One region of the Pantoea sp. SM3640 genome, then DNA from elsewhere that is predicted to be linked to it. Evidence: predicted binding sites of a transcription regulator. Region 1 holds the regulator's gene; each other region holds the start of a gene.
What was found. Region 1 encodes PurR, which represses purine synthesis genes. Its sites were predicted from a motif close to CANGCAAACGTTTGCNTG; they were not measured.
Positions count from the first base shown of each region.

Region 2: the regulator PurR is predicted to act here: its motif matches at 3,686-3,703, upstream of cvpA (colicin V production protein).
Region 3: the regulator PurR is predicted to act here: its motif matches at 1,565-1,582, upstream of pyrC (dihydroorotase).

Region 1 covers NZ_CP064872.1:2,054,110-2,059,387, forward strand. Annotated here, with positions in the region: gene rnt (ribonuclease T) at 1-27, shown strand, start outside; gene IV493_RS09535 (Grx4 family monothiol glutaredoxin) at 71-406, opposite strand; gene IV493_RS09540 (C40 family peptidase) at 771-1,580, shown strand; gene IV493_RS09545 (YnhF family membrane protein) at 1,628-1,717, opposite strand; gene purR (HTH-type transcriptional repressor PurR) at 1,999-3,024, shown strand; gene punR (DNA-binding transcriptional activator PunR) at 3,021-3,926, opposite strand; gene punC (purine nucleoside transporter PunC) at 4,034-5,236, shown strand.
Region 2 covers NZ_CP064872.1:1,018,147-1,023,424, reverse strand. Annotated here, with positions in the region: gene argT (lysine/arginine/ornithine ABC transporter substrate-binding protein ArgT) at 1-639, opposite strand, end outside; gene IV493_RS04855 (UbiX family flavin prenyltransferase) at 899-1,468, opposite strand; gene purF (amidophosphoribosyltransferase) at 1,582-3,099, opposite strand; gene cvpA (colicin V production protein) at 3,137-3,622, opposite strand; gene dedD (cell division protein DedD) at 3,887-4,669, opposite strand; gene folC (bifunctional tetrahydrofolate synthase/dihydrofolate synthase) at 4,659-5,278, opposite strand, start outside.
Region 3 covers NZ_CP064872.1:2,358,206-2,363,483, forward strand. Annotated here, with positions in the region: gene grxB (glutaredoxin 2) at 186-833, shown strand; gene IV493_RS10945 (lipoprotein) at 949-1,512, shown strand; gene pyrC (dihydroorotase) at 1,647-2,690, shown strand; gene dinI (DNA damage-inducible protein I) at 2,753-2,998, shown strand; gene IV493_RS10960 (hypothetical protein) at 3,144-3,416, shown strand; gene bssS (biofilm formation regulator BssS) at 3,663-3,917, shown strand; gene solA (N-methyl-L-tryptophan oxidase) at 4,012-5,124, shown strand.

The DNA.
Region 1 (5,278 bases):
GACGCAGACGCCACGACATCCGCATAAGGGATGCCACAATGAAAGAGGCCGACATAATGTCGGCCTTTTTTTATTCTGCTTCTTTAAATTTTTCTGCGGTCTCTTTGATCAGCGACTGCAGTTCACCACGCTGTAACATCTCGACGATGATGTCGCATCCACCAACCAGTTCACCATCCACCCATAGCTGCGGGAAGGTCGGCCAGTTAGCGTATTTCGGCATCTCGGCACGAATGTCCGGGTTCTGCAGAATATCCACGTAAGCAAAACGCTCACCGCAGGCTGACAGCGCCTGCACCGCCTGTGCAGAGAAACCGCAGCTTGGCAGTTTCGGGGAACCTTTCATGTACAGCAGGATCGGGTTTTCTGCGATCTGGCGCTGAATTTTTTCTACAGTACTCATAATTGCCTTCCTTAATTCGTTACTTCGTGTTTGTTTATTGTAGCGACTTCGCAGCGTGACTGAAAATGAGATTTTGCTCCCTGCCCGATTAAATGACCATCATTGTTAAGTCCCGTGCGCAGGACATTTAATTTCAGGTATTAACAGCTGGTAACAGTTTAATAATTCGTAATAATTCCGTTGGTATAACATGCTGAAAATGTTCATTTTCAGTGCAATCACGTGGGCTGCAAAGATTAACATTAAAAGGCATTACAGTTTTTAAGCGAACTGGACTAGAATGGCCTGGGCACTGATCCTGGATCAGATTAATCTCAACTTTGTCGCGGTGCGTAGTGGCCCTGACAACTTAACTAATTAATGGACTATGCGTTTAATCATTACGCTTTTTATGCTGGCCTTTGCGCAACTGTTTTTCAACATCGCCGCTGCGTCGCCTCACGCGCCGGTGAACGTCAATACGCATAAAGCAGAGAAAAAGAGTGCGCGCGACGATGAACGCCGCAAGCGTCGCCCGGTAAAAACGGTGACGAAAAAAACTCGTCTCAGCCCTGACCAAAAACTTAAAACGAAAAAACAAAAAAAAGTCGAACTCACTGCTAAACAGACGCCTGCTAAGAAGACCTCGCTCAAAACCGCCCGTATCAGCAAAAGCAAAGAAAAAAATAAAGAGAAGAAACGCTATGGGCATCAGCGCCAGCTGAAAACCGCTGAGGTCACCACCCGCGAGCCAGGCACGATTAAAATGAGCAAATCCCACCGCCAGCGCTATCAGAAGGCGCGTGAGACCGCAATGACCAAGCTGATGGGGCAGTTGGGTAAACCCTATCAGTGGGGCGGCACCTCTCCACATACCGGTTTCGATTGCAGCGGTCTGGTCTGGTATGCCTATAAAGACCTGGTGAAATTTAAGATCCCGCGTACCGCTAACGAGATGTATCACCTGCGTGACGCCGCGCCGATCAAGCGTGAGTCGCTGGAGAAAGGCGATCTGGTCTTCTTCCGTATTAATGGCCGCGGCACAGCGGACCACGTCGGCGTTTATTTGGGCGATGGCAAGTTTATTCAGTCGCCACGTACCGGCAAAGATATTCAGATCAGTGCATTAGGGGAAGATTACTGGCAGCGCCACTATATTGGTGCCCGTCGGGTGATGACGCCGAAAACGATACGCTGAGCAGCAGAACAGTCAGAAAAAAGCCGGGATAATCCCGGCTTTTTTTATTAGTGCAGAATGGCAGTAAAACTAAAGGCCACAATCATCAGCAGACAGCCGACAGTGGTCATCAAAGCCAGTTTCAAATCGGTACTCATTGCTTGCTCCTTAGTCACACACTTTGCAGGGATATGGCATTTTCCCACAGGGTCCGGTAAAAATCTCGTTTTATCCGTTCAGCCTTGTTAGAATCCCGCCTTTGTTGCGCAACGCGCGCAACCCTGATTCCGTTTGCGCATCTTTTCTGGCGTTTTTTCTCCGCCAGCGGCCTGTTTACCGGCCAGAAAAGCCGCATTTTTGCGGAAAAAACCCTGAGCAGACGCAAACGTTTAACATTACGCTTATCATAGAGTTAGGTAAGCACTGGAGTCCGATTTTCATGGCAACAATTAAAGATGTGGCGAAACGCGCTGGCGTCTCAACGACCACCGTTTCGCACGTCATCAATAAAACCCGCTTTGTCGCTGAAGAAACACGCGAGGCGGTCTGGCAGGCAATTAAGGAACTGCACTACTCGCCAAGTGCTGTGGCGCGCAGCCTGAAAGTAAACCACACCAAAACGCTGGGCCTGCTTGCCACCTCCAGCGAAGCGCCCTATTTCGCTGAAATTATTGAAGCGGTTGAAAACCACTGTTTTGACAAAGGCTATACGCTGATTCTGGGTAATGCGCATAACGATCTGCAAAAACAGCGCGCCTACCTCAGCATGATGGCGCAGAAGCGCGTCGATGGTCTGCTGGTGATGTGCTCTGAGTATCCGGACGATCTGCTGCAGATGCTGGAAGAGAACCGCAATATCCCGATGGTGGTGATGGACTGGGGCGAATCGCGCGCCGACTTTACTGACACGGTGCTGGATAATGCTTTCCAGGGCGGCTATCTGGCGGGACGCTATCTGATTGAACGCGGACACCGTGATATTGGTGCTATCCCCGGTCAGATGGAGCGTAACACCGGCGGTGGACGCCATGCCGGTTTCCTAAAGGCACTGGAAGAAGCGGGTATTCAGCCGCGTGCCGAGTGGATTGTACAGGGTGACTTTGAGCCGGAGTCGGGCTATCAGGCGATGCAGCAGATCCTGTCGCAGAAGCAGCGCCCGACGGCGGTGTTCTGCGGCGGTGATATCATGGCGATGGGGGCCATTTGCGCCGCCGACGAGATGGGTCTGCGCGTGCCGCAGGATATTTCGGTCATCGGCTATGACAATGTGCGCAACGCCCGCTATTTCGCCCCTGCCCTGACCACGGTGCATCAGCCAAAAGCCCAGCTGGGTGAGAAAGCGCTGGATATGCTGCTTGACCGCATCACCAGTAAGCGTGAAGTGTCTCAAACGATTGAAGTCCATCCGACGCTGATTGAGCGCCGTTCAGTGGCGGATGGTCCGTTCCGCGACTATCGCCGCTAATCCTCGCTTAACCACTCCTGATTAAGCGTTTGCGCATCACCCAGATAGCTGAGCAACCAGCCTGTCGCCGGTGATGCGCGATCCTCTGCCCAGCTGACGCAACAAGGGCTATCCGGAAATGCCACCGGCAGCGTCAGTTCGACCAGCTCGCCGCTGTCGAGCAGTGGTCTGGCCAGATGACCCGGCACCATCGCCACACACAAGCCTGCCTGCACGCACTCCAGTCCGGTTTGCCACTCCGGCACCACCAGCCTGCGCTGGTTATCCAGCGTCCATGTCATACGACGCGGCAGTGCGCGTGATGTATCTTCCAGCACCAGTGACGGCCAGCTACGCAGCGTGTCATCATCGATCTGGTTCGCCTGAGTCAGAGGATGATCGGGCGCGACCACGCAGCGCCAGTTGAGCGTACCCATATCTCGAAATGCAAACCGTCCGCCTACCGGAATCGCCTGGGTGGCCCCAATCGCAACTTCCACCCGGCCATCGGCCAGTGCATCCCAGACGCCGTTAAAAACTTCATAGCTGATGATCAGTTCCATATCGGGAAAGTGGCGATAAAAATCTTTAACAAGCTGCCGGGTGCGCTGAGGTTTGGCGATGCGGTCAACGGCAATGCTGAGCTGCCCGCGCCAGCCATTGGCCAGCTGCTGACACTGCCGCCGGGTGGCAAGCATTTTTTTGATGACGCTGCGCCCTTCCCGGACAAAATGTTCGCCTGCTGGCGTCAGCACCACTTCGCGATGCTGGCGTTCGAACAGTGGCACTGCCAGCCAGTTCTCCAGCTGACGCACCGTGTAGCTGATGGCAGAGGGCACCCGATGCAGCTCCTGAGCAGCGGCGCTGAAGCTGCCCCCGCGGGCGACCGCGTCAACGACCTCTAATGCATATTCTGACCACATAATCTGCCTTCAAAAATTTTAACAGCAATCGGCAAATATTACCGTTTCACAGCGGCAAACGCACCTTTTACACTCTGCCGCGTTCATCCTGCAAAAATGAGAATGAGATGTTGTCGAATAAAGGATTTATGCCCTACCTTGCCCTGCTGAGCATGCTCGGCTTTTTAGCCACAGATATGTATCTGCCCGCCTTTGGTGCGATGCAGCAAACGTTTAATACCTCGCCGGGCCTGATCAGCGCCAGTATGAGTCTCTTTCTGGCGGGTTTCGCCTGTGGGCAGCTCTTCTGGGGACCGCTTTCCGATCGCATTGGACGTAAACCGGTGCTGCTGGCCGGACTGGCCATGTTTGGCATCGGCTGTGCGGGCATGCTGTGGGTGAATGATACCACTCTGATGCTGGCGCTGCGCTTTGTGCAGGCGATTGGCGTCTGTGCTGCGGCCGTGAGCTGGCAGGCACTGGTAGTGGATCGCTATCCTGCCGCGCGCGCTAACAAAGTCTTTGCCACGATTATGCCGCTGGTTGCGCTCTCCCCGGCGCTGGCCCCGTTGCTGGGTGCCTGGCTCATCGGCCATTTCCACTGGCGTTCGATTTTCCTGGTGCTGACGCTGATTGCGGTGGCGTTGATTCTGACCACGCTGCGCCTGCCCACCGTACGCCAGGAAGCACGCGAGAAAGGCACCCAGCCCGGATTTTTCACCCTGCTGAAATCACGGGTTTACAGCGGCAACGTGCTGATCTACTCCGCCTGTTCAGCCAGTTTTTTTGCCTGGCTGACCGGCTCGCCGTTTATTCTGGCGGATCTGGGCCTTTCACCCGCCGATATCGGTCTGAGTTATGTGCCCCAGACGTTCGCCTTTTTGATTGGTGGATTCGGCTGTCGCGCCCTGCTCAACCGCTTTAATGGCGCTCAGCTGTTACCGTGGCTGCTGGGCATTTACAGCCTGAGCATTCTGGCGCTGTTTGCCGTCGCGCTGTCAGGCGGCAGCACGCTGGTGAGCCTGATGGTGCCGTTCTGCGGTATGGCGCTGGCTAACGGTGCGATCTATCCAATTGTGGTTTCCAGTGCGCTGACACCCTTCCCGCACGCCACCGGTAAAGCGGCCGCATTGCAGAACACTTTACAGCTAGGACTCTGCTTCGCTGCAAGCCTGGCAGTCTCTGCCGGATTAACGCATGCACTGTTTACCACTACGCTGATGATGACGGTGACGATTCTGCTGGCGCTGGTGGGTTACGCCATGCAGCGTACCGCAAGCGCACAAACTGTTGTTGCCTCCGCGCAACCTGCCTGCCAGGATAATCAGTGACACACTGACTTTTTCGTTAGCCTCCTAACAATAAGTCATTGA
Region 2 (5,278 bases), 1.0 Mb from region 1:
AAAGATTTTGTCATCTTTAACCGCCGGACCCGCGAAAGCGTAGTTTTTACCGACTGGCTGTTTCAGGAAACCTTCGCTGGCCTGCACTTCATCCTGGAAGGCTGCATCAATACGACCGGCGTTCAGATCCTGATACACCAGATCCTGGTTAGCATAAGGGGTGACGTTAACCCCTTTTGGCCGCCAGTTCTGATTGGCATAGGTTTCCTGCGTGGTGCCCTGCAGCAGGCCGATGTTTTTGCCTTTCAGTGACTCAATAGTCGGCTGAATTTTCGATCCCTTTGGTGCGACTAAACGCGCGTTAGCGGCGTAAAGTTTTTCCGAGAAGGCGATCTCTTCCTGACGTTTTGCTGTGATGGAAAGTGAGGAGATGATGGCATCAATTTTCTTCGCTTTCAGGGAAGGGATCAGCGCATCAAAGTCGCTTTCAACGTAGGTACATTGGGTATGAATGCGTTTACAGATTTCGTTAGCGAGGTCGATATCGAAGCCCACTAACTTGCCTTGCGCGTCTTTCGACTCAAACGGTGGGTAAGTTGGATCTGTGCCGATACGGATTGAACCCGGAACTGCCGCGAAGACGCTGGCAGCACTGGTTAAGCCCAGCATCAGGGAAAGAGCCAGAACACGCTTTTTCATAGATTACCCTCAAGTGAAGTGCTTTTTGTTATGTGGTTCGTGATGTGTTTGCGCAAAGTAATTTGCATGTTTCATGCCAGTTCTGCAAGTTATCCACGCCGTTAACGTGATGACAGACAGGCGAAAACGCTGTGTTTGTGAGGGGAATATAGCAGTGAAGTAAAAGAGAAAAAGCGACGTTGTTAACTTTTGGTGCGTCAAATGCACGAAGAGTGATCCGAGGCGCGCTTATGCACTAAATAAGTGCGCCAGCGGAACTTTATGCACCCTGCCAGCGCATAAAGAGATCTTCAGGTAATTCGATATCGAACTGATCGATTACCCGATTCACGGTCTGGTCGATGAGCTGATCGATGGTTTCAGGCCGATGATAAAACGCCGGCACGGGCGGCATGATAATGGCACCCAGTTCAGCCGCGGTGGTCATCATCCGCAGGTGGCCGACGTGCAGCGGGGTTTCGCGTACGCACAACACCAGCTTACGCTGCTCTTTTAATACCACATCAGCCGCACGGGTCAGCAATGAGTCACTGTAGCTGTGCACAATACCTGAAAGCGTTTTCATCGAGCAGGGTAAAATCGCCATGCCCAGCGTTTTGAACGATCCCGACGAGATATTTGCTGCAATATCGCGCACGTCATGCACCACATCGGCCAGCGCCTGCACATCACGCAGCGAATAATCGCTCTCCAGCCCCAGCGTCTGACGTGCCGCCTGGCTCATGACCAGATGCGTTTCTACCTCTTCCACCTGCTGCAACACCTGCAGCATGCGCACGCCATAGATCACCCCGCTTGCGCCAGAGATGCCAATGATGAGTCGTTTCATATTCCAACCTTATGTCAGCCAATGCGCCATCATACGCGGCCAGCGGGTTTCTGAAAACAAACAGGGCGGGATTGCTCCCGCCCTGTTGTATGCTGCCCGACTATGGATGGGTATCAGCCTTCGTTGTGCAGCTCAAGATTTTCGACTTCGTTCTGGCGCTGAAGCGCTTTGGCATCATCATTACGCAGCGACTCCAGATACTCCAGATACTGCTGGTCGACATCCTTCGTCACGTAAATGCCGTTGAACACCGAGCACTCAAATTGTGCAATGTCCGGATTCTCTTCACGCACCGCTTCGATCAGATCGTCGAGATCCTGGAAAATCAGTGCATCGGCTTTAATCAGCTGGCGAATCTCTTCCACTTCGCGGCCGTGCGCAATCAGTTCCGTGGCGCTCGGCATATCGATGCCGTAGACGTTCGGAAAACGAATTTCCGGTGCCGCTGAGGCCAGGTAAACGCGTTTTGCACCCGCTTCACGTGCCATCTCAATAATCTGCTCTGAAGTCGTACCGCGCACGATAGAGTCATCCACCAGCAGCACGTTTTTATCACGGAATTCAGCGCGGTTCGCGTTGAGCTTACGGCGTACCGCGCTGCGACGTAACTGCTGTCCCGGCATGATAAAGGTACGGCCAACGTAGCGGTTTTTCACGAAGCCCTGACGATAAGGCTTGTCGAGAATACGGGCGATTTCCAGCGCGATATCGGTTGAGGTTTCCGGAATCGGAATCACGACATCGATGTCGAGATCTTCCCACTCGCGGGCAATTTTCTCGCCCAGCTTGGTGCCCATGCGGACACGGGCGCTGTAGACGGAGATTTTGTCCAGGAAGGAATCCGGACGCGCAAAGTAGACATACTCGAACAGGCACGGATTGCTTTTCGGGTTTTCAGCACACTGGCGGGTCGAAAGCTGGCCGGCTTCAGTGACATAAACCGCTTCACCCGGTGCAACGTCACGGATGAACTCAAAGCCCAGCGTATCCAGCGCGACACTCTCGGAGGCGACCATATATTCGGTGCGGCCATCAGCGATAACGCGCTTGCCCAGCACCAGCGGACGGATGCCGTTAGGGTCGCGGAAGGCCACCATGCCGTGGCCGATAATCATCGCTACGACGGCGTAGGCACCGCGAACCTGCTGATGTACCGCAGCCACCGCAGCAAAAATGTTGTCAGCTTCCAGCGGATCGTTTTGAAAACGATCTAACTCCTGCGCAAAGATATTCAGCAGAATTTCAGAATCTGAGGTGGTATTAACGTGACGGCGACCCTTTTCGAACAGGTGTTTACGCAGCACATGGGCGTTGGTCAGGTTACCGTTGTGCGCCAGGGTGATGCCATACGGGGAGTTTACATAGAATGGCTGCGCTTCAGAGGCACTGGAGCTGCCCGCGGTGGGATAACGCGCGTGACCGATCCCCATATTGCCCTGCAGTCGCTGCATGTGGCGTGCTTCGAAAACGTCGCTGACCAGGCCGTTTGCCTTTCGCAGGCGAAAACATTTCAGCGCATCGATAGTACAAATGCCTGCGGCATCCTGCCCGCGGTGCTGGAGCACCGTTAACGCGTCATAGATCGACTGGTTGACCGGCATGAAACCGGTGATACCGACAATACCGCACATGTTGTCATTTCCTCATTTAGCCGCACACCCGGTCACATCACCGGGGTAAAAAACTCGACGTGCTTTTCAGGTAATCAAAGAACCACCTGATGATATAACTGAACTCGGGAATGAGTTGAGACTGTTGCCAGTCCGGACTTTTGGAAAAGCCAGTGAATGTATCAAGGAAGAACAGCAAAGCGGCTACGATCAGCACACCACGCAACGCCCCGAAACAGACGCCCAACACCCGGTCGGTTCCCGACAGGCCGGTTTTTTCCACCAGCGTGCCGATAACGTAGTTCACAATGGCGCCCACAATCAGGGTCGCCACAAACAGCACACCGATGGCAATACCGTTACGAACCAGTTCGTCGTCAAAACCTGTAAACCAGACTGCAAGGTAGGCGTAGTAATGACTGGCGACAAAAAACGCGCATCCCCAGGTAACGAGAGATAAGGCTTCCCGGACAAACCCACGAACCAGGCTGACCAGAGCCGAAAAACCAACTACCGCAATAATGACGTAATCAATCCAGATCATGAACTCTTCCAGCGCCAGTGCAATTGCACCCCTGCATCCAGTTCGGGGCGCATTCTAACAGAAAAAGAAAACGTTTGCGTAGCGGTTTTCTTTTTCTGCATCCATAAAAAAGGCGATGAAAAAAACCGCAATCGCCCCGGTGATTCTCAGCCGGACAGGCCGTTGAAAATCGTCACTATTTTATGCGGCAGTGCGCGTTAAGCGTACTGCCTGCCCGGCAAAAGACGCTACCTGTTACTGCTATCGGCAGCGCCAATCGCCTGTTTAGCGGGCGCTGTACGGCTTAACGACACCGCCCAGTCCTGAGATGCTTTTCAGTTCACCCACCGCGCCTTGCATTTTAGCTTTCGAGGCATCAGGACCAACGTAGATACGGGTAATCTGACCCTGAACCGGTGTTGACGGCACGGTAAAGGCGCGATAGCCCGACAGCCGCAACTGCGCGACAATCTCATTTACTTTGCTGGCGTTCTTCAGCGCACCTAACTGCACCACATAAGCCTGCCCCGCCGGAGCCGTGGTCTCTGCCGCTTTTGGCGCTTCTTCCTGCTTCGGCTGCTCAACCGCTTTAGGTTGCTCAACTGGCTTCGGTTTAGGCTGCTCCACGACTTTTGGCTTCTGCTGTTCAACCGGCTTCTGCTTAGGCTGCTCGGTGGCCTTCGGTTTCTGCTGCTCTGCCGCTTTCGGCTTCGTCATCGTCTGCGCAGGCACAGACTGATGAACCGGCGGCGGCGAGACCACGACCGGATCGCTCTCTTCATCCGGCTGCGTCCGTCCCTGCTCCGCCGTGGCGCTGGTTTTACCATTGCCATTGCTGCTATTGACGGCACTGCCTGCGCCTTCCGGCGGCTGAGCGGGCAGCGACTGGGTTACCGGCGGCACCATTTCGCTGTCCTGCTGATCGTCAGGTTTCGGCACCAGCGGAATGGCGGCGAACTCCTCTTTGTAATGCTTTTTCTGACCATCCAGCAGCCCTGGCAGCACAATCACGCCAACGGCGACCAGAATAACGGTGCCGACTAAACGGTTCTGAAACTTACTTGCCACGTCCTTTCTCCGTTTCAATCGATTCCATGACCTGTGCCACCGTGTGGAATGAACCACAGACCAGCACAGTGTCCTGCGGCGCAGCCCGCTCGCGCGCCTGCTGCCAGGCGAGTTCAACAGAACCAAAGGCCTCGCCCTGCGGCAGCGCATCCAGCAGCTGCTCTGCACTGGCACCGCGCGGACCGTCAAGCGGTGCACAATACCAGGCATCAACCATTGGAGCCAATGCCGCGAGCGTTCCGGCGATATCTTTATCATGCAGCATGCCTACAACGGCATGTACTTTGCCGCGTTTCGGCAGCGCCGCCAGACGCGACGCCAGATAGCCTGCCGCGTGCGGGTTATGAGCGACATCCAGAATCACGCGCGGTGATTCACTTATCGTCTGGAACCGCCCTGGCAGCATCGCCAGCGGCAGGCTGGCGCGAATCTGCATCTCACTGACCTCAAGCCCTGAGACCCGCAGCGCCACCAGCGCGGTCGCCGCGTTAGGCAGCGGCACCTGAGGCAGTGGCAGATCGTTCAGCTCGCCCTGCGCATCACGCAGCGACCAGCTTTCGGCCTGGGCATGCCAGGACCAGTCGCGGTTGCGCTGTAACAGCTGAGCGC
Region 3 (5,278 bases), 300 kb from region 1:
AAAGAGGTTGATTTTGCTCTGTTATCACAGCGATGACCCGTCGGTTCGCCCGGCTACAGCCACCAATCTTGGCTGGCAGGTTTGCCCTGCAGGGTAATCTCTTCCATACTTTTTGAGCGCCCGAAAACAGGATGAATTGATTCACTCTGTTAAACACTAAACCTGTAAAAATCCCGGAGATCAGGATGAAACTCTATATCTATGACCACTGTCCTTTCTGCGTTAAGGCGCGAATGATTTTCGGTCTGAAGAATAAGCCGGTTGAGCTGGTGGTGATGCTCAACGACGATGAAGAGACGCCAAAACGACTGATCGGGCAGAAAATGGCACCGATTCTGCAAAAGCAGGATGGCAGCGCAATGCCTGAAAGCATGGAGATCGTGCATTACGTCGATCAGCAGGATGGCGCGCCGCTGATCACCGGCGCGCTGAACCCGGCGATTGGCGACTGGCTGCGCCACATGAACAGCTATGTCAATAAACTGCTGCTGCCGCGCATTGCCGAAGCGGCCTTTGCCGAATTCGCGACGCCTGAGGCGCGTGCCTATTTCCGCAGCAAAAAACAGGCGAGCCTCGGTGATTTTGAAACGCTGAAGAGTCACTCTGCCGGGCTGATTAAGAATGTGAGTGAGGATCTGCGCAAACTGGACAAACTCATCGTTCAGCCTAATGCGGTAAACGGCGAACTGTCGGAAGATGATTTTAATCTCTTCCCGCTACTGCGCTCCCTGACGCTGGTCGCCGGTATCGACTGGCCGAGCCGGGTGGCGGACTACCGCGATAACATGGCCAAACAGACCCAGGTTAATCTGCTTTCTTCGATAGCGCATTAGTCCCGCCCTGATGAGAGACGCTGCGGCGTTTCTCATCCCTTTCCTGATGACACCCGTCACGCATTCAGGCAGGCTATGGCCTGTTTACTGGCTCTGATATTCAGGATAAAGATCGATGAAAAAGGCTTTTTTCGGGCTGACTGCCCTGTTGATGGCGCTGCTGGTCAGCGGCTGTAATCAACTGACGCAATACACCATCAGCGAACAGGAAGTAAACCAGGCGCTGCAGAAGCACAACAACTACGAGAAGGATATTGGCGTTTCCGGACTGGTTAACGCACACATCGTGCTGAACAACCTGACCAGTCAGATTGGCCGCGAAGAGCCGGGTAAAGTGACGCTCTCCGGCAACGCTAAAATTAATGTGACCTCATTGTTTGGCCCGCAGCAGGCCGATATGCAACTGAAGATGCGTGCTCAGCCGGTTTATGATCAGCAGCAGGGCGCAATTTATCTGCGCGATCTGGAGATTGTCGATGCCCAGGTTGCCCCGGAAAAAATGGCCTCAATCATGAAGACGCTGACGCCTTATCTGAATCAGTCGCTGAAAAGCTATTTTGATCAAAAACCCGCCTATGTGCTCAGCGCTGACCGCAGCAAAGGCGAATCGCTGGCGAAAAAATTTGCCAAAGGACTGGAAGTGAAGCCCGGCGAACTGGTCATTCCCTTTACGCAGTAATCCCGATTTCCGCGCCTACTGGCGCGGATTTTCTCTGGCGGCATAAAAAGCAGGTGCAAACGGTTGCCTGAATCCTTATGCTTAGACCCCGGCCAAAACACGCCTTTTGTTTCCTTTCTGCCGGAGCTTCACTGATGACAGCACAACCTCAGCAACTTACCCTGCGTCGCCCTGACGACTGGCATATTCATCTTCGGGATGATGAGATGCTCAAAACGGTCCTGCCCTATACCAGCGCGGTGAATGGTCGTGCCATTGTGATGCCAAACCTGGTGCCGCCGGTAACCAGCGTGGCGGACGGTGAAGCATACCGTGATCGCATTCTGGCGGCACTGCCCGCCGATCACGCCTTTACGCCGCTGATGACCTGCTACCTGACCGACTCGCTGGATCCTGATGAGCTTGAGCGCGGTTTCACCGCCGGTCTGTTCACCGCGGCGAAGCTCTATCCGGCGCACGCTACCACCAACTCCAGTCATGGCGTGACCAATATCGCGTCGATTGCCCGCGTGCTGGATCGGATGCAGACGCTCGGTATGCCACTGCTGATCCATGGTGAAGTGACTGATGCACATATCGACATTTTTGACCGCGAAGCCCGCTTTATCGAAACCGTGATGGTGCCGCTCCGCAGCCAGTTTCCGGCACTGAAAGTGGTGATGGAGCACATTACGACGCAGGACGCCGCTGAATATGTTGCTGATGCCGGTGAGACGCTGGGCGCAACCATTACCCCGCAGCATCTGATGTTTAACCGCAACCATATGCTGGTGGGCGGAATTCGCCCGCACCTCTACTGCCTGCCCATCCTTAAGCGCAACGTGCATCAGGAAGCGCTGCGTAAAGTGGTAGCGAGCGGGAATCCACGCTTCTTCCTTGGCACCGATACCGCGCCGCATCTGCGTCATCTTAAAGAGGCCAGCTGCGGCTGTGCGGGCGTTTTTAATGCGCCGACGTCGTTGCCCGCCTACGCCACCGTTTTTGAAGAGCTGAATGCGCTGGAACATTTTGAAGCGTTCTGTTCTGAAAATGGCCCGCGTTTTTACGGTCTGCCACTGAATGAGGGGACGATCACGCTGGTGCGTGAGCCGTGGCAGGTGCCGGAGTCAATTGCGCTCGGCAGCCACTCACTGGTGCCGTTCCTGGCCGGTGAAACGCTGAACTGGCGCATCGCATAATTTTACTTGCCTCCGGACCACCAATACTGTAAATATATACAGCATCTTAACCGGAGGCTATTATGCGCGTTGAAATTACCGTATCCAATACCCGACCTCTTCCTGCTGGCGCGATAGAAGCGTTAAGCGATGAATTATCGCGCCGCATCGACGAACAGTTCCCTGACTCGACCAATCACGTCAAGGTACGTTACGCCAGTGCTAACAATCTCAGCGTGCTGGGCGGTGGAAAAGAGACGCGCGACCAGATCAGCGAAATCCTGCAGCAGACGTGGGAAAGCGCTGACGACTGGTTCATTACTGATTAACCGCCACTGTGCTTTTTTTCCGGGTGTCGCCACCCGGTTTTTTTATCTTTTCTCCCCTCTCGCACTTCCCCCTCTCTGCATCTAGACTCTTAATGATCAATGCCCTATCCTTGCGCTCGTCACGCATAACAGGAGGTGCGACACCATGACTACTGATAAACCGGAAGAGGCGATGACCTTTGGTGAGTTGTTAGCACTGATTGGTGATCAGCAGCGTCGTTTAACGGTGCTGGAAAATGCCTTTTCCAGTCTGATTTTCTGTCTTGACGATCGTGCCAGTCAGTTGCTGGTGCACAATCTGTCGCTGGAAGCCCAAAATCAAAACCATGATGAGCAGCTTCAGCAGCACTTTGCCCGTCTGGCAGAAACACTGCAAAAACGTGGCGGCGGCATCGTGCCGGAAACCCCGGCACTTTAAGCCCGTTCACGCGGCTTAACCCGCTTTTTGCATGCCCATTGAACAGTGATAAAAATGCCTGCCCGTCAGGCATTTTATTTTTCAACGCCCTCCTTTCAAACGCAAATATTCTGTGAGAAGCTGGCTCACGGCATTTTTTAAACAGTGATACCCGGGTTTACTGTTATAATTGTTTCGCTATCGGAATAAAAAAGCCGCATTGAACCTCATCATGCACTTCGTTTAACGAGTAATAAGGAGGTTATAATGGACAGAAGAAAAGACGTTATCCAGACCCATCCACTGGTGGGCTGGGACATCAGTACCGTTGATAGCTATGACGCCATGATGATCCGCCTGCACTCGCTGTCGTCGCAGGATCAAAAAGAAGAAGAAGCGGATGTTGGCCCGACCTACTGGCTGACAACGGATGTGGCAAGGCAGTTTATCTCGATCCTCGAAGCAGGCATCGCCAAGATAGAATCAGCCGAGCAACCAGAACGACTCCTCAATAAGCATTAATTTCTGCCGCATCAAAGAGGCGCCCTCAGGGGTGCCTTTTTCGTTTCTGTTTCTGGTATGCTTTTGATTATGTGACTCTTAGAGTGTCGTTATCATGATTTATGATCTTATCGTCGTCGGCAGCGGCTCAGTGGGCGCGGCGGCTGGCTACTATGCTACCCAGGCGGGTTTATCGGTATTAATGATCGACAGCGCCCATCCTCCCCACAATCAGGGAACGCATCATGGCGAGAGCCGGCTGATTCGTCACGCGTATGGTGAAGGCGAACGTTATGTTCCGCTGGTTCTGCGGGCGCAGACGCTGTGGGATGAGCTGGAACAGCGCGCCGGTGAGCGCATCATGCACCGCAGCGGCGTACTTAACCTTGCACCTGACCACTCCCCCTTTATCCGGAACGTTATCGACAGCGCGAGCCGCTGGCAGCTCAATATCGAAGTGATGCAGCCCGATGACGTGCGTAAGCGCTGGCCGCAAATCAACGTGCCAGAGGGTTATCTGGGCGTCTTTGAGCCGCAGTCCGGCTTTCTGAAATGTGAACAGGCGGTTCGGAGCTGGATCCAGCTGGCGGAACAGGCGGGCTGTGCGCAGCTGTTTAACTGCCCGGTCTCAGAGATTGGTCGTGATGGCGACCTGCAGCAGGTCACCACTCTGGATGGCATCTATCGGGGCCGCAAAATGCTGATAAGCGCTGGCACCTGGGTCGGCAAATTAATCCCTGGCCTGCCGGTTGCCCCTACCCGCAAAGTATTTGCCTGGTATCAGGCAGATGGCCGCTACAGCGAGAATAATAAGTTTCCCGGCTTTACGGTTGAAATGGCAGATGGCAGCCAGTTTTACGGCTTTCCAGCGGATAATAACGCACTGAAGGTAGGTCGCCATGATGGCGGTCAGCTGATGCAGCAGCCTGAAGATCGTAAACCTTTTGGCGCGGTAGCGGCGGACGGCAGTGAGGCCTTTGGTTTTCTCCGTCAGTTTTTACCTGGCGTCGGCGTCTGTCTGCATGGCGAAGCCTGCAGCTACGATTTCAGCCCGGACGAAGACTTTATTATCGATACCCTGCCGGGTGAACCTGACCGCCTGTTAATCACTGGACTCAGCGGACATGGTTTTAAATTTGCCAGCGTGTTAGGCGAGCTTGCTGCGGAATTCGCACAGCAAAAACCGTTCTCCTTTGATTTGTCCCCCTTCCGCCTCTCGCGTTTCTGACTCTGATAACGGGTGGCATCAGTCTGATGCCGCCCTGTTGACATAATCTGACGAAAAATGAATCTTACTGACATAATGGTGATTTATATTTCGCCCATATCGTTAATTAACGTTGACGACTAACCCGCCAGAAATATCTCATTCAGTAATACTG